2 regions of the Agarivorans sp. QJM3NY_33 genome follow, and region 2 is predicted to be linked to the other one. Evidence: predicted binding sites of a transcription regulator. Region 2 holds the regulator's gene; the other holds the start of a gene.
The links. The regulator ArgR, encoded in region 2, controls arginine synthesis, uptake and breakdown. The targets are predictions, from matches to a motif close to ANTGAATANNTATTCANT.

Region 1 (11,031 bases), 1.5 Mb from region 2:
TGCAGCTTGGCTAAAACGCCCACCCCACAATGCCATTTTACTCTCCATTTATTATTGCAAAGACCTCAGTGCCATTAGCCTCTGAGGTCTAGGTATTTCTTGCTTATACTTCGGCCAAACTTATTTGCTATTTAAAGCGCGGATCCGGCTAGCTAGAGAGTATAAACGAATAAAGCCTTCAGCGTGCTTCTGATCGTAGACTTGATCTTCTCCAAAGGTTGCAAATGCTTCCGAGTACAAACTATTTGGCGAGCGTTTTTGTACAACTTGTGCTTGCCCTTTGTACAACTTCACAACCACTTCGCCATTCACGTCTGCCGCTAAAGACTCCGACGCCGCCAATACAGACTGGCATAAAGGTGTGAACCAACGACCATCGTATACTAAGTGAGCCATTTGTTGGCCGACGGTTTCACGCCAGATGCGCGAGGTTTTATCGTGTACTAACTCTTCAATACCTCGAAGCGCAGCAACAATCACCGTACCACCCGGTGTTTCATAACAACCACGCGACTTCATGCCCACGGTACGGTTCTCAGTAATGTCGATACGACCAACGCCATGAGCAGCAGCAATCTCATTCAGTTTCGAGACCACTTGGTAAGGACTAAGTGCTTCATCGTTGACCGCAACGACTCGGCCTTGTTCAACTTTTAGACTCACATACTCTGGCTGGTTAGGCGCATCAATCGGATCAACCGTTAAGGTCCAAACGCCTTTGCTTGGCTCGTTCCATGGGTCTTCCAGCTCACCACCCTCGTGAGAAATATGCCAGGCATTGGCATCACGGCTATAAATTTTTGTCGCTGAAGCAGTGGTTGCGATATTTCTTTCGGCAAGATATTCAAGCAAATCTTCACGACTTTCCATGCTCCATTCGCGCCACGGTGCAATCACCGTTAAATCAGGCGCTAAAGCAGCAAAACAGCTTTCGAAACGAATTTGGTCGTTGCCTTTACCCGTACAGCCATGACAGACCGCATCGGCACCAACTTTACGAGCGACTTCTACTTGTGCTTTGGCAATAATTGGCCGAGCCATAGAAGTACCAAGTAAATAAGTTCCTTCGTACACGGCCCCCGTGGCAATCGTTGGATAAATATAGTCAGCAACAAACTCTTCTTTAAGATCAATGATGTGACACTCAGAAGCACCAGAGGCTAAGGCTTTTTCTTCTAAGCCGATGAGTTCTTCCTCACCTTGGCCTACATCAGCACAAAAAGCGACGATCTCACAATTATTATAGGTTTCTTTCAACCAAGGAATAATGGCTGAAGTATCCAAACCGCCAGAGTAGGCTAAAACAACTTTTTTAATATCGGTCATGTTGAGGTATTCCTTGTTCTGTCCAGCAATTATTGCTGAAAATCCACTAATTTAATAAAGAAACTAAGACTGCGTTTTGCGCGTGCATCCGGTTTTCAGCCTGATCGAAAATCAGCGACTGAGGACCATCCATAATCTCGGAGGTGATTTCCAATTCACGATGTGCTGGTTGGCAATGCAATACATGCTTAATACCACAATTTTGCATTAACTGGCGATTAATTTGATAAGCCATAAAACGATCTTTGACTGACTGTAACGGCGTATCATCCCCCATCGACACCCAAGTATCGCCATAAACCACATCATAGCCCTTGATATCATCAAGCTTATCGGTCACCACGATTTTACCACCATGAGCCTTGGCTAATTGGCGTGCCGTTTGTACAATTTGAGCGTCGGGACTAGAACCCAAGGGACAAACCGCGGCCACTTCCATCCCCAAAATAGCACCACCCAGTAACAACGAGTGAGTGACATTATTGCCATCGCCCAAGTAAGCTAACTTCACTTTACTCAAGTCCGTATAGTGTTCACTAATCGTTAAAAAATCGGCGAGCCCTTGGCAGGGATGGTACAGGTCACACAAAGAGTTAACGATGGGTACCGAGGAATGAGCTCGCAAGGTTTGCAAGGTTTGGTGTGAGAATACTCGTGCTACGATGGCATCGGCCCAACGGGTAATATTTGAAGCGAAGTCTTTAACACTTTCACGCTCACCCATGGCGCCATTTTGCTGGTCGAGGTAAACCGCATGTCCACCAAGGCGATTAATCCCAATATCGAAGGTCACACGAGTACGCAAAGAAGGTTTTTCAAACAGGGTGACCACACTTTTTCCAGCAAGGCTTTGCGCATAATCGGTCGGCGTTTTTTTAATTTTTGCGGCCAACTCGAGTAGACCTAAAATCTGCTCTTGACTTAGCTCCTGCAAGCTCAGTAGGTGTTTCATATCGCTCATCATCTATCCTTAAATTTGTACCTGAGTCCCGACTGACTCACCGTTATATAATTGACCCGCGAGCAAACTTGCTAATTGCTCAGCATCTTTCCAAGAAGCCAAAGCAACTGGTGCTTGTAAAAAGGCTGCCGCATCAAGCGCCGCTTTAACCTTGACCGTCATGCCGTCGGTAATCACCCCATCGTCAATCAACTGTTGCGCCAATTGACCGTCAAGCTTAGCAATTAACTGCTTATTTTGGTCTAATACACCTGCAACATCAGACAATAACACCAACTGCCCTTGAAGTAATTGACACACCGCTAAGGCCGCTTGATCTGCATTGACATTATATAATTCACCATCACTTCCAATCCCTATCGAACTAATCACAGGGACATGGCCCAGCTCAATTAAACTGTTCAGTAACGCCGGGTTCGCAGCTGAGGCTTCGCCTACATGCCCTAAACGCGGATCCATTGCTGTCACCCGACAAGAGCCTGCATCACTTAAACACAAACCAACCGCTGACAGTCCAGACTTCAGTGCTCGCGCTAATAGCAATTTATTACTAGTACCCGCTAAAGCACCCACCACATAGGGGATTTGCTCTTTAGGCGTAATCCGCAAACCATCAAGTTTTTCTGAGACAAAGCCGGTTTTCGCCAATACGTCTTCGACAACTACGCCACCACCGTGTACTAAAACAATAGGCTGAGAAACTGCCTCTAAAGCGGCAAATAAATTATCTAAGGCGTGGGAATTATTCAATACCGCACCACCTAATTTAATCACTAAAGTTTTCATACAGAACCTTAAACTAATGCCGTTGTGGCGGCAAAGCCATTGCGAATATTGAGGCACTGAATAGCCTGACTAGCGGCCCCCTTCAACAAGTTATCTTCCGCAGAAACCACAATCAGATCATCGCCCTGCTGTTGCCAAGCCAAATCGATAAATGGCGTATATTCTACTTTAGTAATCGATGGCCATTCGTCTGCTAATAAACGCACAATTTGTTGCCCCGCATAAGCTTGTTGATAAGCTTCATTCACCTGCTCTGGTGTAGTTCCCGGTTTTAAAATGACATTAATCGTCGCTAAGATACCGCGCTTAAAATTGCCAAGATGTGGCGTGAAGATCACCGGATGACCGAGATGCGTGGCGATTTCCGGTTGGTGACGATGCTTAAATACACCATAAGGACTTAGGCTCACCTCGCAGAAGCTACTATTTAAAGACGCTTTGCGCCCAGCGCCACTCACACCACTGGTTGCGTTAATTACCGCTTTACTATTATCAGCAATCAAACCCGCCGCCGCCAAAGGTTTTAAGGCCGTTAAAGAAGCCGTAGGATAACACCCCGCCACCGCGACTAAATCAGTTTGTTTAATCTGCTCGGCATTCCATTCAGCTAAACCATAGACCGCTTTATCCAGTAATTCGGGATATTGGTGAGTAAAACCATAGTAGGTTTCATAAAACTCGGCATCTTGCACCCGAAAAGCACCCGAGAGATCAAATACCTGACAACCAGCAGCTAAAAAGGCCGGCGCCAAATCATGACTAACTTCATGTGCGGTTGCCAACAACACAATGTCAACATTGGCAAAAGTACTGGCGATATCAGCCACAATTAGAGGCTGAACTGGTGCATCAACAATACCGCGTAATCGACCATGTAAACTGGATAAAGACTTACCCGCATCGAGACTTCGCTCGGAGACAAATAAGCCTGCAAGTTGTAACTGCGGATGGCGACTCACATAGCCTGCCAACTCCGCTCCGGTATAACCACTCGCTCCAATAATCGCAGCCTGTAACATCGTGTCTTCGTTCCCTTCACATTGGTAATATTTTCATTTGTGACAAAGCTTAGCGCCGCTGACAAGTTTAATAAAAAATCATTATTTTAAACAAGCTAAACCAAGCTATGCTTCAATTATTGCGGAGCATACCACAAGTAATTCGTTATGCAATAATAATGCATTTTTATTTATTGTAATGTTTGTAAAAAATACTAAAATCGTGGCTAATCCTCTAAATTTACCGATGACCATGAGATACACAATAGGCCTGAGCGCTTGATCCACCTCAAAGGAACTCAGGTTACCTGTAATTTTATTACAGGTGCTTTGACTATAAGCGCAGTCTTAGGTATGTTTTTGGGCTAGGAATAGGGTAATTTAGTAAATTAATTTCAATAATCGCTAGCATACGCCAACAGTAAAGGAAAAAGAATGAGCCAGAATTTGCCTCAGGAAACCAATGCGTCATTACGAGGAAATGTAAATTTACTCGGACAGCTACTTGGTAATACGATCAAAAGCCATATGGGCGAGGCTTTCCTCGAGAAAGTAGAAACGATCCGTCAGCTAGCAAAAGCGTCACGCAGCAATGATGAACAAGCGCGTGAGCAGCTATTAGAACTATTACGAAATTTAAGCGACGATGAGTTATTACCTGTAACTCGCGCCTTTAGCCAATTTTTAAATCTGGCTAATATCGCTGAACAATTCCATACCATTTCTCGCAATTGTGAAGGCAGTACCTGCACCACCGATCCCATCGATTTGGTATTTCAAAAATTAAAACAAGAGCAACTTAGCGAAGCAGAAATTCATCACGCAGTTGCCCAACTCAATATCGAATTAGTCTTAACGGCCCACCCCACCGAAGTGACTCGCCGAACACTAATCAATAAATACGTGAGTATTAATGATTGTCTCGACTGGTTAGAATTAGACTTACCGCAACGAGAGCGGGATAATTTGATGGGTCGCCTAGAGCAACTGATTAATCAAGCTTGGCACACCGACGAAATCCGTAAGCTACGCCCAACCCCAGTTGACGAAGCCAAATGGGGCTTTGCCGTAATTGAAAACTCATTGTGGCATGCTGTTCCTGAATTTGTTCGACAATTAGATAAGAAACTCAGTAATCACTTCGACATGCGTCTTGCTTTAGATAGCGCTCCTGTGGTGTTTTCATCATGGATGGGCGGAGACCGAGATGGTAACCCCTTTGTCACCGCAAAAGTGACTGAAGAAGTATTACTTTCAAGCCGTTGGGTCGCTGTAGATTTATACCTGAAGGAAATTCAGAAGCTAGTCAGTGAATTGTCGATGAGCGATGCAAATCAAGCCTTGCTTGAGCAAACTGGCACTCAGAGCGAACCTTATCGTGCGCTACTTAAAGTATTGCGCAGTGAACTACAAGAAACCCACGACTACCTTACCGCGAAGTTGAAAGGTCAGTATACAGAAGCCCGCGACATCGTGGTGAATACCGAACAGCTGCGGGAACCGCTCGAGCTATGTTACTACTCACTACAAGATTGTGGCATGAGCATCATCGCCGATGGGACTCTACTCGACCTATTACGTCGTATCGCCTGCTTTGGCATCAACTTATTGCGCTTGGATATTCGCCAAGACAGTGGTCGTCACGAAGAAGTTTTTTCAGAACTGAGTCGTTATTTGGGCTTGGGCGATTATGCGCATTGGAATGAAACCGACAAACAACACTTTTTATTACAAGAGTTAAACTCCAAGCGGCCATTGTTCCCACGAAATTGGGAACCCAGTGAGTCGGTGCAAGAAGTGCTGGATACCTGTGCCATCATCGCCAAACAAGAGCGTGAAGCCTTAGGTATATACATTATTTCTATGGCTAGTGAGCCCTCCGATGTATTAGCCGTACAGCTGCTATTACAAGAAGCTGGTTGCCCATTCCGCCTACCTGTCGCTCCATTATTTGAAACATTGGATGATTTAAATAATGCGCCAGCAACCATGAGCAAACTGTTGTCCGTCGATTGGTATCGCGGTTATATCTCGGGCCAACAACATGTGATGATTGGTTATTCCGACTCAGCGAAAGATGCTGGGGTGCTGGCAGCCTCTTGGGCTCAATATCGCGCTCAAGAAGCATTAGTCTCCATTTGCGAAGGTCACGGTGTCAATCTGACCTTATTCCATGGTCGTGGTGGTACTATTGGTCGTGGTGGTGCTCCAGCCCATGCAGCACTGCTATCCCAACCACCAGGATCTTTAAAAGGTGGGCTTAGAGTGACCGAACAAGGCGAAATGATCCGCTTTAAGTTTGGTTTACCTAAAGTCGCTTTAGATAGCTTGAACCTCTATGCCAGTGCTGTTCTAGAGGCAAACTTAGTCCCACCAATGGAGCCGAAAGACGAATGGCGATTAGTGATGGATCAAATTGCCGAAACCTCTTGTGACAATTATCGTGGCGTGGTCTGGGGAGAAGAAGATTTTGTTGCTTATTTCCGTTCAGCGACTCCTGAACAAGAGTTAGCCAAGCTTCCCTTAGGGAGCCGTCCAGCGAAACGTCGTCAAGATGGCGGCGTAGAAAGCTTACGGGCGATTCCATGGATTTTCTCTTGGAGTCAGAATCGACTATTGTTACCCGCTTGGCTAGGCAGTGGCGCCGCATTTAATCAGCTGATTGAGCAAGGTAAAGCCGAGCTACTACAAGAAATGCGTGAATGGCCCTTCTTCGAAAATCGTTTAGCAATGTTAGAGATGGTATTCATGAAAGCGGATACTTGGCTATCACAGGTTTACGATGACCGTTTAGTAGAACCAGAACTCAAAGGTCTAGGAGTAAAACTACGCGCTCAGTTGGATTCAGCAAAAGCGGCTATCTTATCGCTATCACCTGAACATCGCTTATTAGCCAACCAAGCCTGGGTAGTGGAGTCAATTAACTTACGTAACCCCTATATCGATCCCTTACATGTGCTGCAGGTCGAGCTCTTAAACCGCTCGCGAGCTAGCGAGCAGCTCTGTCCGGTGGTCGATCAAGCACTCATGGTCAGCATTGCTGGTATTGCCGCAGGTATGCGTAATACTGGTTAAGTCACTTCACAAAACAAACCTCGCACTTGCTGCGGGGTTTGTTTTATTGACGAAGCTGATGAGCCACCAGCTCAGCGCTTGGTTTGATGAACGAGTGATACACCGCTAACATCGTCGTTCGGAACCGAGATAATTGAGAGTGAAGCGGTAATCATGGTGGGGAATAGGAAAACTCTCGGGTTCTCTTTGGCATTTGTCACTCAATGCCCAATTTCAACCACTTAGCGTCACCGAGCGGACGATGTTTATCCGCACCATGGCAATTGATAGTTAGGATGTCATCAATGCAAAAGTTCTCCGGCTGGTTATTCCTCGGATTCTTACTGCTTTATTTACTTTCAGCCTTTGGTCAAATTGGCCTGTTCTTCCCCACGCTACTTGCCTGGTTCGCCGTCGCAGTGTATTGGCCGCAACTGAATCGCCCGATCCAATTGCAAGCCGCCACGTTATTTGCCTTAGGTCTGGGGTTATTGGCGGTTGCTGCGAGTCAAGGTACTCTGTTAAGCCTAAAGGATGTGTTGTCGGCCAATCTCCCGCTGTTAGCCATGTTTAGTGCGGTGTCTTTTTTAGCGCTCACCAATAAAACCGACAATCAAACACCATTACCCAAAGGAACCGCGAGTATTTTATCTAGCGCGCTTGGCATTAACCTTTTAGGTGCGATCATCAATCTTTCGATCGTGTTTATCGCCGGAGATCGTCTCTCAGAAAAGAGCCCCTTAAGTGATGCGCAGCAAAAAGTGCTCACCCGCAGTTTTTGCGCTGCCGCATGGTGGTCTCCCTTCTTCATCGCAACCGCGGTCTCGATCACTTATGTGCCGGGTCTGCAGTGGAGTGATACCTTGTTACCCGGTCTGGTGATGTCATTGATTGCTCTCGGCTTCACGAGTACAGAAGTATATTTAAAACACCGAGATAACTTCGAAGGCTACCCAATCAAACCGGATAGCTTAATGATCCCGCTCTGCTTAGCGCTATTGGTAATTGGCTTGCACTTTGGTTTACCAGACTTAAGCATTATTTTAATCATCACCTGTCTTGCTCCTTTAGCAGCACTCGCCTTTAATCAAGGTACATCGCGCACTAGCGTTCGTCAGTTCATTAATCACAAACTGCCCAATGTCGGCGGTCAGTTTCTGCTGTTTCTTGCTGCAGGGGTATTTTCGGCAGGCATCAAAGGGATCCTGTTAGCCTATCCAGACACAATCAACCTCGCAAATTTTAGCTTTACAACCCCCGTATTTGCGACAGTATTGGCGCTGATGATTATTGCTGGCATCCTCGGTATTCATCCGGTGATTAGCATTTCGCTGGCCAGTCCCTTATTACTGCCGTTGGAGCCAAGCCCCAGCCAACTGGGTTTTTTGTTCCTAAGCTCTTGGGCCATTTCAACTGGTAGCAGCCCTCTATCGGGAGTGGGCCTCACCATGACCGGCCGTTATCATTGTTCGAGCCGGCGAATTTTGCAAAATAATTGGTACTATGCATTGGTGATGTGGTTACTCAGCGTGGCGATGAGCACCCTATTATAAATACAGTCAGCATTATTTCTCCGAGCGGGATGATAAAGGTCTGATGATTCTCCATGCCCCTCAGCCCATTTAACAACCACCCATACGGAAAGTTTGGTCAAGCTCAAGTAGTCTGCTCGCGCCGCTGGGGACTGCTGTTGGTAGCCGCTAGACTAACAAGCCACCGTCTGAAGCTCGGGCCTGACCCCCAAAGTATGACAAATCGCATAAGAAAGTTCGGAGCGATTGAGGGTATAAAAGTGGAAATCCTTGACCCCTTCACGCGACAAGACTTTCACCATTTCGATAGCCACGCTCGCCCCCACCAGATTACGAGTCATCTGATCATGCTCTAAACCTGCAAACTGTTTATGTAACCACTGTGGCACCTTCACGTTGGCAAAAGAAGCAAACTTCTTCAAAGTATTATAATTAGAGACAGGTAAAATTCCCGGGACAATTTCGCCCTCAATACCTATCGCTGCACAACGGTCACGAAAGCGCAAATAACTTTCAACATCAAAGAAAAATTGCGTAATAGCCCGATTAGCACCCGCATCCATTTTTCGCTTTAAAGCTAACAAGTCTGCCTGCGCACTCTTTGCCTCAGGATGCATTTCAGGATAAGCCGCTACCGAAATATCAAACTCAGCCTCTTCCCTCAATAAACTGACCAGGTCACTCGCATACATCTCGGGTTTGGCCGCTCCGACCGGTAAATCACCGCGCAGCGCAACAATATCCCGGATCCCACTTTGCCAATAATCGCGAGCAATTTGCCGTAATTCTTCAGGGGTAGAATCAACACAGGTAAGATGAGGCGCGGCAGCTAAACCAGTTCTGTCTTTAATCGCCTTAATCACCTTATGGGTGCGATCACGAGTCCCTGAATTCGCGCCATAAGTGACCGAGACAAACTTCGGTTTTAGAGTGTGCAAACGCTCGATAGAAGCCCAAAGCGTTTGCTCCATGGTTTCGGTGGTTGGCGGGAAAAACTCAAAAGACACGTTAATATCACGATTAAGTTCGCTTAAGCTTTGATTGAGTGATTCAATTTGTTGTGCGTGATGAAATCCCATTAACCTTCTCCATAAAAGACATTTAGACGTCTATACCGCTAAATATGAAGAAAAGTTTCTATATAGTCAATCAGCTCATGTTATTACTTGCTTTAAATGAAAATAATTCAACATCAGCAAATTAGGCTCAGTGCTCAAGATCCATCCTCGTACTCTTCAAATGCTTGATATTGAATCGCCGTCACCCACCATTCCTTGATGCCTGCAGGAGTATTCACAAATACATCGTCATCCACTTGTTTGCCAATTAAAGCACGCGCCATCGGTGAATCGATGGTGATATAACCCAGCTTTGGATCAATCTCGTCAGTGCCAACAATTCGATAACGTACCTTATCCCCATCCTCATTTTCTAAGGCGACCCAAGCCCCAAAATAGACCTTGCCGTTTTGTTGCGGAGAATGATCAATAATTTGCAGTACATCTAAACGTTTATTTAGGAAACGCAAACGAGAGTCGATACGGCGTAACTCTCGCTTCCCTTCTTTATATTCAGCATTCTCCGAGCGGTCACCCAAGGCGGCGGCCTCAGAGACGGCTTGAGTCACCTCCGGACGTTTTATCTTCCACAAGTATTTCAACTCTTGGTCGAGTTTATGCCAACCGGCACGAGTTATTAAATTACTTTTCATAACATCCAGGCCTCTAAGCGCAGTTTGTCTTTGGTGATTAAATTTATAGCTGTTGGTTATTGATTTAGACTGAAAGCCGATCGAATGCGCGCCCTATAAATCAAGCACCGAACTTGCTAGGCGGTTCGACCTTGCGAGCAGAGCTTATGCCAATTACTAGCCGAGACCAATTTATACTTGAAGCAAAAACAGAACGCCATATGATAGTGGCCATTATCTGCCGCCTTGCGGCTCTCTCAATGTAAGCAAGCATATGTCAACACTAGAACAACAAATTGCCGCCGATATTCAGGCGAAGCCAGCGCAGGTCAGTGCTGCGATTCAATTACTAGACGAAGGCTCCACCGTTCCTTTCATTGCCCGCTACCGAAAAGAAGCCACCGGAGGTTTAGACGATGGTCAACTGCGATTATTGGAACAGCGTTTAACTTACCTGCGCGACTTGCAACAACGACGCAGCAGCATTCTAAAATCGATTCATGAACAAGAAAAACTGACCCCGCAACTCGAACAGCTAATTATGAGAGCCAACACCAAAACTGAGCTCGAAGATCTTTATCTGCCTTACAAGCCAAAGCGCCGAACCAAAGGACAAATTGCCATTGAAGCGGGTTTAGAGCCACTGGCAGAGCAACTATTAGCTCAACCCGATACCGCCCCCGA
Region 2 (11,031 bases):
GGTGCCGTCGATGATTCAACCAATGATTTAAGATCGTGCTCATTATATCCGCGACCGGCTTTCACTCGTGCCACAATACCTTGGTGCTGAGAGCTTTCGGCTTTATCGTCCAAAGCCTTACGTGGCATAAATTGCACCGAAGCGCCCAAACGACGCAGCTCGTTCAGTAAAGGAAGTAAGCGTTCATCTTGGCGACCCTTTAAGGCAAAAACTTCAATAATGCGCTCGGGACTGCGTTCTAATAATGCTTGCACCGCGTGCAGGCCATAAATTACTTGTTGGCTCATAATCTGTTCTTCTGTTGTTTAGCGGCTGTGCGCTCTTGTTTTCCAGGGCGTTGCTTGCGTTTTTTCTTCGGCTTTTTACGCGGCTTCGCCTGAGACTCAGGACTTGGCTTGGCTTTTTTTGCTGCCGGATCCCGTTGCTGCCAAGGGCTAAAGCCACCTTTATTCTCCGCACTGCTATCTTGCGTACTGCTCGCGCTGGGCTGACGTCGTTTCCCTTTGTTTTTAAGGTCGCGATGCCGCGGCTTTTTACCTTTTCCTGCACGCTTACTCGTTTCGTCTCGCTCACCGGTTTTAACAAAGCGCTTACCACGCCCACCATCTTTACCTGCACGTGTGGGGCGCTCAAATTCGTCGGCCAGACCATCTTTATTGACCAAGATAAATTCCATCTTGCGATCAGCCATATTCACCGAAGCAACCTTCACTATTAGCGAGTCACCAATACGGAAGCGCTTGCCCGTTTTTTCACCAACTAACAATTGGCGAGCAGCATCATAATGATAATAGTCACCACGTAAAGAGTTGATATGCACTAAACCGTCAATATGAAACTCGTCTAGCCGAGCAAAAAAGCCGAAACCAGTGACCGCAGCAATCGTTGCAGGCAATACTGTACCGACATGGTCAAGCATATATTCGCACTTTAAACTATCAGAGACTTCACGCGTCGCATCATCGGCACGGCGCTCGGTCATCGAACAGTTTTCTCCAAACTTGTCCATCTCATCGACTTGGTAACAATAGCCACCACTGCTCGTCCACTTATTTGTTAAAGTTTGACCAGCCGCTTCAGCAGCCTGTTTATCCACCAAATATTTAATCACTCGGTGTAATAATAAGTCAGGGTAACGACGAATTGGCGAGGTAAAGTGGGCATAAGACTTCAGCGCTAGACCAAAATGACCAATATTATCGGGCTGATATACCGCTTGCATCATCGAGCGTAATAACATGGTTTGGATCAGCTCGAGATCGGGCCGCTGTTGGATCTCGGCGACCAACTTGAAGTAGTCTTTAGGTTGAGGCTCTTCCCCACCAGCCAGTGATAGTCCTAACTCATTAAGAAAACCTTTGAAATTGGTCAATCGCTCTTTTCCAGGACGATCGTGCACTCGATACAAAATCGGCTGTTGATGTTTCCCGACAAATTTAGCCGCCGCCACATTTGCCTGAATCATACATTCTTCGATCATCTTGTGCGCATCGTTACGCGTCAGCGGCACAATTTGTTCAATTTTACGCTGTGCATTAAAAATGAAGCGGGTTTCTTGAGTTTCTAACTCGATACCGCCGCGCTCAGCTCGGCTGATTTTTAATGCGCTATATAAACGGTGTAGCTCTTGTAAATGAGGAACTTGCTGGGCATAACGTGCACTCAAGGCTTCATCACCATCGAGAATAGCGGCCACCTTGTTATAGGTGAATCGAGCATGGGAGTGCATCAGCGCCTGATAAAACTTATAGCCCGATAAGCGCCCTGCCGCCGAAATAGTCATTTCTGCCACCATGCACAAACGATCCACCTCGGGGTTTAACGAGCACAAGCCATTAGATAACTGCTCCGGCAGCATCGGGATCACCTGATCGGGAAAATAGACCGAATTCCCGCGATTGAGAGCTTCTTTATCTAAGGCTGCATCGGGGCGAACATAATAGGATACATCGGCTATTGCCACCCATAAACGCCAGCCGCCAGATTTTTTCGCTTCACAATAAACAGCATCATCGAAATCGCGAGCATCCTCCCCATCGATGGTAACCAATGGTAACTTACGTAAATCAACCCGATTTTGTTTAGCCGCTTCATCAACTTCTTCTTCAAGCTTATTCACCGCCTTAATCACCGATTTAGGCCACTCGTGTGGTATATCGTGATTGCGCAGCGCTACCTGAACTTCCATCCCCGGCGCCATTTTGTCACCAAGAATATCAATGACTTTACCAACAGCAAGCTTCGGAGCCGAGGGACGACTCAACACTTCAATCACCACTACTTGGCCTTGACGCGCCCCGGCAGTATCATTTTTAGCAATTAAAATATCTTGATTAATCCGAGGATCTTCCGGTACCACGTAACGGTGGTTGCCTTCAACAAAATAGCGCCCCACCAGTTTAAGCTTACGCAGCTTAAGCAGCTTGATAACTTGTCCTTCGCGACGACCACGCTTATCAATACTGGATGGAGCGGCCAGCACAAAGTCATTATGAAAAACCTTACGCATTTCTTTGGCCGACAAAAATAGATCCGGCCCTTCTTGAGTCGTATTCAAAAAGCCAAAGCCATCACGGTGACCAATCACCGTGCCAGTAACCAAGCCCAAACGCTCTGGCAAGGTATAAGCGCCGATCCGAGTAGTGACTAATAGGCCTTCTTCTAATAAGTGTGCCAAGGTCGCAGTGAATTGAGGTGCCTGTTCTGGCGTCACTAAAGCTTGTAACCACTCTATAGAAACGGGAGCCATTTCTTGTTCTAGCGCCGCTAATAAACTGACTTTGAGAGTGGCCGATACAGCCTGATTTTGCATTAACTAACCTGCTAAGTTGAGCAAATAAAGGGATATTCCTTATAGAATAGCCCTATGGTAATGCTTTAAGTAAGGCTTTAGTAGGGTTGGTTGCTTGCTTTAGCTTTTTCGACCACATAATCAGGCATTTTTTGGGCCAAAGACGCCAATAATTGACTGGCCTGAAGGTGAGTCTTTTTGTCTGCAATAATCGAATGATGTAACCAACGATAGGCATCTTCGTAATCATAAGGACTGCCCTCGCCCTCAACGTACAAGGAAACCAAGCGCAACTGAGCAGGTAAAAAACCCTGACCAGCCGCTTCACGTAGCAAGGGAATAGCCTTGGTCACGTCTTGTTGCACCAACGTTCCTGTCGCATAATAACGACCCAGTTGTTCCATCGCTGCCGCTAAACCTTGATTGGCGGCTCGCCACATATACATGATACCTAGTTCAGGGTTTGCTTCCACGCAGACCCCCCAAGCCAGCATATCCCCCCATAAAAATTGATAGGCAGGAATTGCAACTTTTTCGGCGCGAGCCTCAATATCTTCGACCAACTGACAATCATCGGCTTTAACGCGAGCCAGATGCTGATTTTTATTAATCCAAGAAATCAGCTCCCCTTGTTTATAAAGCTGAACCGCGTCAATATCAGAAGGGCTAGTGTACTCTGTGGAATCAACTATTTGAGTTGGTGCAGCAGTTTGCTCGGATTCAGCATCCACCGACAAGGGCTCGATAGGTTCAGCCAAAACCGGAGTCGTTAAGCTCGCCAACAGTAACAATGGGGGAAGATACTTGTTCATTTGCCGTTCCTATACCGTTCACCTCTAGGCTATCGGCACTTTGAAACAAAACTAAAGCGACTTTTCAAATACAAAAAAGGAGTGCAAGCACTCCTTGACCTGAATTCGCTAAGATTAACTCACAAATTCAATTCCTTTATCGATATCACCATGTAAGGTATCTAACATGCCATCGATAGCTGATTTTTCAAAGCTGCTAATTTCACCATAAGGTAAAATTTCAACCACGCCTTGCGGACCTAAGCGAACTGGTTGAGCAAAGAACTGAGCGTGCTCACTGCCGCCATCAACATAGGCACATTCAATCACGTCTTCACCTTGCGCAGCTTTCACTAAAGAGAGACAAAAACGTGCTGCGGCCTGCCCCATCGAAAGCGTAGCACTGCCACCACCAGCTTTGGCTTCCACGACTTCGGTGCCCGCATTTTGAATTCGCGTGGTCATGGCAGCGATTTCATCATCGCTAAATTCAATACCGTCTAGTTGCGATAGCAAAGGTAAAATTGTCACCCCGCTGTGACCACCAATCACATTAAGTTTTATATCTGCAGGGTTGAGGCCTCTGGCTTCCGCAATAAAAGTTTCTGAGCGGATCACATCGAGGGTTGTCACCCCAAAAAGTTTACTCTTATTGTAAACACCCGCCTTTTTTAGTACTTCCGCGGCAATAGGCACAGTCGTATTGACAGGGTTGGTGATAATACCAATACACGCGCTTGGGCAAGTCGCGGCAACTTTTTCAATTAAATTTTTAACAATACCTGCATTAATGTTAAATAAATCAGAGCGATCCATTCCAGGTTTACGCGCCACACCCGCTGAAATTAATACAATGTCAGCACCTTCCAAGGCAGGTGTCGGGTCTTCTCCTGCAAATCCTTGTATTGCGACTTGAGTCGGGATATGGCTCAAATCAACCGCAACCCCAGGAGTAACAGGAGCGATATCATAAAGTGAAAGTTCAGAACCCGCAGGTAATTGAGTTTTTAATAGTAATGAAAGGGCTTGACCTATTCCGCCAGCGGCACCTAATACGGCTACTTTCATCCAACTTCTCCATGCTTTTTTATTGTGGTAGAGGGGTAATCTTTAAAGACACACACAAGATAGCGGAATCTATAAAGAAATACAATTTAGCAACATTTTTAAAGCAACTATAAAACACTAAAAGACCGACTCAATCACACTTTAACAACTCGTTTTAGACCTTGGTCTAACTGTATTTGCTACTTAAAATAAGCTTGGTAGATAGCCTGATACTCGCCATTACTTTTTAACACTTTCAATGCATCGTTAATTTTCTGGAGTAAACGCTGATCTTGTTTCGACACAGCAATACCTAAACCACTTGCTGGATAAGTTCTATCAGTTTGGAGCACATATTGTGGGTGTTTTACTAACCAATAATGCGCCGCAGCAGAATCCAGCAGCACAGCATCAATACGATCTTGCAGCAAATCCTGCAAAGCCAATTGATAACTAGGGTAAGAAATAGAGAATATGGCTTTACGTTGGCGACGCAAGAAACGCTGGAAACTGGAACCATTCTGTACTGCAACCACCGACTGAGATGTGAGCTTATACTCAGCTTTGGTAATATAGACTGCGATATTGTCAAAATAAGCGTGGCTAAAATTCACTAAACGCTGGCGAGGCTCAGTAATATCCAAGGCTGAAATCGCAAAATCATAGTGCCCGACCGCCACACTGCCCAATAGACTATCGAAGGGTTGGTGATAAAACTGACACTCTCTTTTCATCTGCATACAGAGGGCCTTCGCGAGATCGATATCAAAACCCACCAGCTGCTTATTTTGGTCAAACGACTCAAAAGGCGGATATGAAGCTTCGGTGACAACCCGTAATGGTAGCTCCTCTGCCTGAGCAAAATGTATCAATATTAAGGATAGAAATAACAAAAATTTGCAGCGCATAAGTGATTACTCATCATGTCTTTACAACTATGATAATGCAGCTTTGCTCACTCGAACAACTCATAGCGAGAACTTCACTACCGAATAGTGTGCCAAACTATGCATTTATATGCACAAAAGGGGAATAAAGTTGATATAAGAGTTAAAGTTGGCGACAATAACTGCGGATTTATAAGCTCGGATCACCGATGAAATATAGCGATAAACAAGAACAGTTAATAAAAGCCTTTAAATCACTGTTAAAAGAAGAACGATTTGGTTCGCAAGCTGAAATCGTTACCGCCTTGCAGGAGCAAGGTTTTGAAAACATTAACCAATCTAAAGTCTCACGAATGTTGAGCAAATTTGGGGCGGTTCGCACCCGCAATGCCAAGATGGAAATGGTTTACTGTTTACCTGCCGAATTGGGGGTCCCGACCGTTTCTAGCCAACTTAAAATCTTGGTTTTAGAAATGGACTTCAACGATGCACTAATTGTCATTCATACCAGCCCAGGGGCTGCACAATTAATTGCTCGCCTATTGGATTCTTTAGGTAAGGCCGAAGGGATCCTTGGCACCATTGCCGGAGACGATACCATTTTTATCACCCCTACCCGTCAAATTGACATTGCTGACGTATTTCAATCAGTCAAAGAACTATTCGAAATCAGTTAGCACCTAATGGCCCCTTCCCCAAACTAAGCTTTGGGGAAGACAAAAGCCGCTAAATGTTCCACCGATAACCAAACTTTAACCCCAGGTTCAGCCTGCCAATGATCGCGCATGCGAGCATGTAAAACCTGCTCTGGTAGCGCGGCTAATCGCAGCCTAAAATGGGTTTCGTTACCCATGGGATGAACTGAAATGATAGTTGCTTCAATCATCTCACTATTTTCGAGTTGATGAACCATGACATCTTTGGCCCGCACGATCACTTCAACTGCTTGCTCGTCGGCAAATTGCTCTGCCGCAAATGAGCCCAGAGCCGTCACCACTTTTCCTTGCCGCACCTTGGAGGAAAATCGATTACTCGGGCCAAATAAAGCGGCAACAAAAGCATTCTTTGGCTGATTGTAGAGTTGTTGTGGCGTGTCATCTTGAATGATTTTACCCTGCTCCATCACGACAATTCGATCGGCAATAAACATTGCCTCGAAAGGATCATGGGTGACCATTAACGCCGGCGTATCACTCTTCTTTAAAATATCGAGGGTTTCTTCTCGCACCTGTTGACGTAAATGCTCATCTAAGGCCGAGAATGGTTCGTCAAGTAGCAGCGTACTTGGCTCAGGAGCAAGCGCCCGAAGTAAGGCGACACGTTGCTGCTGACCTCCGGATAAAGTGTGTGGGAAGCGCTCCAGCAAACCGTTCATGCCCATGTTTGCTAAGCTATCTTGAACCCATTGACGTCGTTGCGGTAGGTCTTGACGAGTAGCGAAACCATATTCAATATTAGCGCGAACAGTCATGTGCGGAAAGAGCGCGTAGTCTTGGAACATCATGCCTATCGCACGTTGCTCAGGAGGCAGATGAATCCCTTTAGCGGGCGCTGCCACTAATTTTTGTTGCAAATAAAGCTCACCGCTTTGCAAACGTTCTAAACCTGCAATCAATCTTAGTAAGGTGGTTTTTCCACAACCTGATGGCCCAAGTAAGGCAACAATTTGGTGGCTATCCACCGTTAAACTAACATCTTTTAGTGCTTGCTGCTTACCGTAGTAATGATTAACTTGGCGTAACTCTATACTCATGGAGGCTAAACTTCCTTATCGACGAGGCTCTGATAAACCAATATTGCGACTCATGATGATCACCGGAATAATACCAGCCAGCAAAATGGTGAGTGCCGCCAAAGCACTCTGTTCTAACTGTTCTAATGAGGCTAAGTCCCACACTTGGGTGGACAAAGTATTAAAATTGAATGGTCTTAGAATAAGAGTGATGGGCAGTTCCTTCATGCTATCGACAAAAACCAACAACATCGCCGTCAGTAAGCTTGGTCTGAGCAAAGGGAAGTGAATACGCCATAAGGTTCTTCCCGAACGACTGCCTAATACCCGCGAAGCATCATCCATCTCAGGGGTGATTTTAGTCAAACTGGCATCTAGCGTTCGATAACTTAAGGCGATAAAACGCAAGGCGTAAGCCAATACCAATGCAGCACTGCTGCCCGTAAATATTAATCCAACCGGATGTTCCAGCCAGGCGATCATCAAACCATCGATGGCGTTGTCTAGTAAACCCAAAGGATAGAGGATCCCTACCGCTAATACCGCCCCCGGAATGGCATAACCTAGAGTCGCTAGTTCAGCTAAACTGCGCATCTTATGGCTTTTCGATAGGCGAACACCGTAAGCCAGCAGCAAACCTAAAGCCGTTGTAAACAACGCTGCCATGGCTGCTAAAGAAAAGCTATTCCAAGCATTACTTAAATATTGTTCCAGGCCAGCGTCAAGATTACCCAAAGCATAATGAATCAGCACCGTTACTGGTAATATAAAACCGAGACCGATTGGCAATACACACAGAAAGGTGGCGAGATAGGCTTTACTGCCAGTTAGCGGCTCAGCAAACATGGCAGTGGATTGGCCAGTCAATTTATAAAACTTGCCCGCATGCCGGCTATAACGCTCTAAAGCAAGTAAAATAATCGAAAAACTAACTAACATTAAAGCCAGTTGCGCTGCAGCAGACAAACTACTCATGTTAAGCCAGACATCGAAAATCCCTGCGGTCAATGTTGGCACCGCAAAAAACTCCACCGTGCCAAATTCATTAATAGTTTCCATCAATGCTAAGGTAACCCCGACAATAATCGCGGGTCTGGCTAAGGGCAAAGCGACTCTAAAAAAACTTTGCGTCTGGCTTTTACCCAAACAACGACTCATCTCATACAACTGCGCTGCTTGCTCAACAAAAGCCGCCCGAGCCAATAAATAGACATAGGGATAAAGCACTAAACTTAGTACTGTAATTGCCCCTTCAATAGAGCGGATCTCAGGAAACCAATACTCGCGCGCTGTCTGCCAGCCAAACAGCAGTCTTAAGCTTTTTTGAACAAAGCCTGCGTACTCAAGCTGATCGGTAATCACAAAGGCTAAGATATAACTGGGCACAGCTAGCGGCAGTAATAAAGCCCACACCAGTAACGACTTTAAAGGGAAATCAAAGCGCGTGACTAACCATGCTGCACCAGTTCCAATGACACTAGTGAATAGTGCAACGCCCAGGCACAGTATTAAGGTGTTTTTTAAATAAACCCAAAATACCGTATCCAATAGATGCTGCCAGATCTGCTGATTGCTTGCCCAGGCTAAAGTGAACAAAGTAGCAATAGGCATCAGTGCCAACAATGCGATAACCAAACCACACCAAACCCAAGGATCGGTCAGCACCCATTTTGCCAAAAAACGCCTCTGCGTAAACTTGGTAACGATGTTCATAGTTTCCTAAATACGATGACGGCGGATTGAATCGCAAAAGCTGACCAAGGGCCAGCTTTGATTCACTAACAAGGAGCTAAGGCTTAAACATGCCTTACAGGTCGAAACCCACTCGATCCACGAGACGAGCAGCTGCAGCACGCTGCTCAGCCACGGCTTGTAAAGAAACTTGGTCAATTTTAAACTGACCAAAACTCTCAATATACTCGTCAGTTTGGATCCCTTGACGAACCGGCTCTTCAAAATTAGCAGTTGCGTATAAGGTTTGCGCTTGTTCGCCCACCAAAAATTCCAGCAACTTAATTGCATTTTGTTTGTGTTTAGCGGTTTTCAGTAAACCCGCCCCCGAAATATTGATGTGCTGACCGCGCCCACCCACTTGTTGATCCAGATATACAACTCGCACCTGTTCGGCCCATTCTTGCTGCTCAGGACTCTTAGTGTTGTAGTACATTTTTCCCATATAATAAAGGTTTGCAATAGCCAGATCACATTGACCTTCAAAAATCGCTTTGGCCTGAGCACGGTCATTCCCCTGAGGTTTACGCGCTAAATTGGCCTTTAAGCCACGTAACCAACTTTCCGCAACAGCCTCGCCATCTTCAGCAATCACTGAGGCGATCAGACCAATGTTATAAACATGTTTACCTGAGCGAGTACAGATCCGCCCCTTCCACTTTGGATCGGCTAAATCATTCAAGGACTGGAGTTCACCTGGAGCGACGCGATCTTTGTCGGCATAAACCACCCGAGCCCGGGTAGTAAGCGCAAACCAAAGATTGTCTGGCTGACGTAGATTGGCAGGAACAACCGAATTTAGGATGGGAGAGTCAACCGCGGCAAATAAACCCGCCGCGCGAATTTCTTCTAAACGACCGATATCGACAGTAAGAACCAAGTCAGCTGGATTGTTCGCCCCAGCGGCTTTAATTTTCTCGACTAAGCCTTTTTCAGCATGCACCACGTTCACTTTAATTCCCGTTTGCTGGGTAAAAGCGTCAGTTAAAGGTAGCAATAAACTAGGTTGACGGTAAGAGTAGAGATTGACTTCCTGCGCTGCAAATGAGGGCTGAGCCAGCAGACTAGTCAACATCGTTATAATTAAAAACACTGAATATTTCACAACACCATCCTTGTCATACAGATATTAAATAAAAACGATTTGCATTTAACTTAATGTTAACATGGGTTCGTTAAATCCACCATCTGCAAAAAACAAAAAAGGCTCGCAGATGCGAGCCTTAATGATAGCATTTAGAATTTAGCTAGAAGACTTAACCGTAACAAACTCAGGATAAGCATCGATACCACAGTCATGCATATCCATACCGCTCATCTCTTCTTCTTCAGAAACTCGGATCCCCATGACCGCTTTCAAGATACTCCATACGATGAAGCTCGCTGCGAATACCCAAACAAAGATGGTTAATGCACCCGCTATTTGACCCGTAAAGCTTGTACCATCATTAGTCAATGGAACAATCATCAAACCAAATAGACCAACCACACCATGAACCGAGATAGCTCCGACTGGATCATCAATCTTAACTTTATCAAAGAACACAATTGAAGCAACAACCAATACACCAGCAACCGCACCAAAAATACTTGCTTCAAGCGCTGTTGGCGTAGAAGGCTCAGCAGTAATCGCGACAAGACCGGCCAAGGCACCATTTAATAACATAGTTAGGTCAGCTTTGCCCCAAGTCAATTTGCAGACGATGAGCGCAGAGATAGCACCAGCGGCCGCAGCAGCATTGGTGTTCAAGAATACCATTGCAACTGAGTGAGCGTTGGCAGCATCGGCTAATTTCAACACCGAACCACCGTTGAAACCAAACCAACCCATCCATAAAATGAAGGTACCAACTGTCGCCAATGGCATGTTAGAACCAGGAATTGGGTTAACCGCACCGTTTTTGCTGTATTTCCCCTTACGAGCACCCAGTAATAAAACGCCAGAAAGTGCCGCAGCTGCGCCCGCTAGGTGAACAATACCAGAACCTGCGAAGTCAGAGAAACCAAGGTCGCCTAAGTTGTATAAACCAAATACATCAGCACCGCCCCAAG

Region 1: argC (N-acetyl-gamma-glutamyl-phosphate reductase) is a predicted target of ArgR. The motif match lies at 4,250-4,267, and genes of this name have one in related genera.

Annotation. Positions count from the first base shown of each region.
Region 1 is NZ_CP194039.2:520,302-531,332, reverse strand. It holds gene argH (argininosuccinate lyase) at 1-36, opposite strand, end outside; gene ACRRSY_RS02320 (argininosuccinate synthase) at 121-1,326, opposite strand; gene ACRRSY_RS02315 (ornithine carbamoyltransferase) at 1,373-2,278, opposite strand; gene argB (acetylglutamate kinase) at 2,297-3,073, opposite strand; gene argC (N-acetyl-gamma-glutamyl-phosphate reductase) at 3,082-4,092, opposite strand; gene ppc (phosphoenolpyruvate carboxylase) at 4,507-7,146, shown strand; gene ACRRSY_RS02295 (hypothetical protein) at 7,431-8,678, shown strand; gene metF (methylenetetrahydrofolate reductase) at 8,831-9,736, opposite strand; gene greB (transcription elongation factor GreB) at 9,871-10,368, opposite strand; gene ACRRSY_RS02280 (Tex family protein) at 10,622-11,031, shown strand, end outside.
Region 2 is NZ_CP194039.2:4,150,355-4,161,385, forward strand. It holds gene rlmB (23S rRNA (guanosine(2251)-2'-O)-methyltransferase RlmB) at 1-290, opposite strand, end outside; gene rnr (ribonuclease R) at 284-2,812, opposite strand; gene ACRRSY_RS18590 (tetratricopeptide repeat protein) at 2,890-3,603, opposite strand; gene mdh (malate dehydrogenase) at 3,718-4,650, opposite strand; gene ACRRSY_RS18600 (transporter substrate-binding domain-containing protein) at 4,830-5,537, opposite strand; gene argR (transcriptional regulator ArgR) at 5,726-6,193, shown strand; gene ACRRSY_RS18610 (ABC transporter ATP-binding protein) at 6,217-7,269, opposite strand; gene ACRRSY_RS18615 (ABC transporter permease) at 7,285-8,961, opposite strand; gene ACRRSY_RS18620 (extracellular solute-binding protein) at 9,056-10,084, opposite strand; gene ACRRSY_RS18625 (ammonium transporter) at 10,223-11,031, opposite strand, start outside.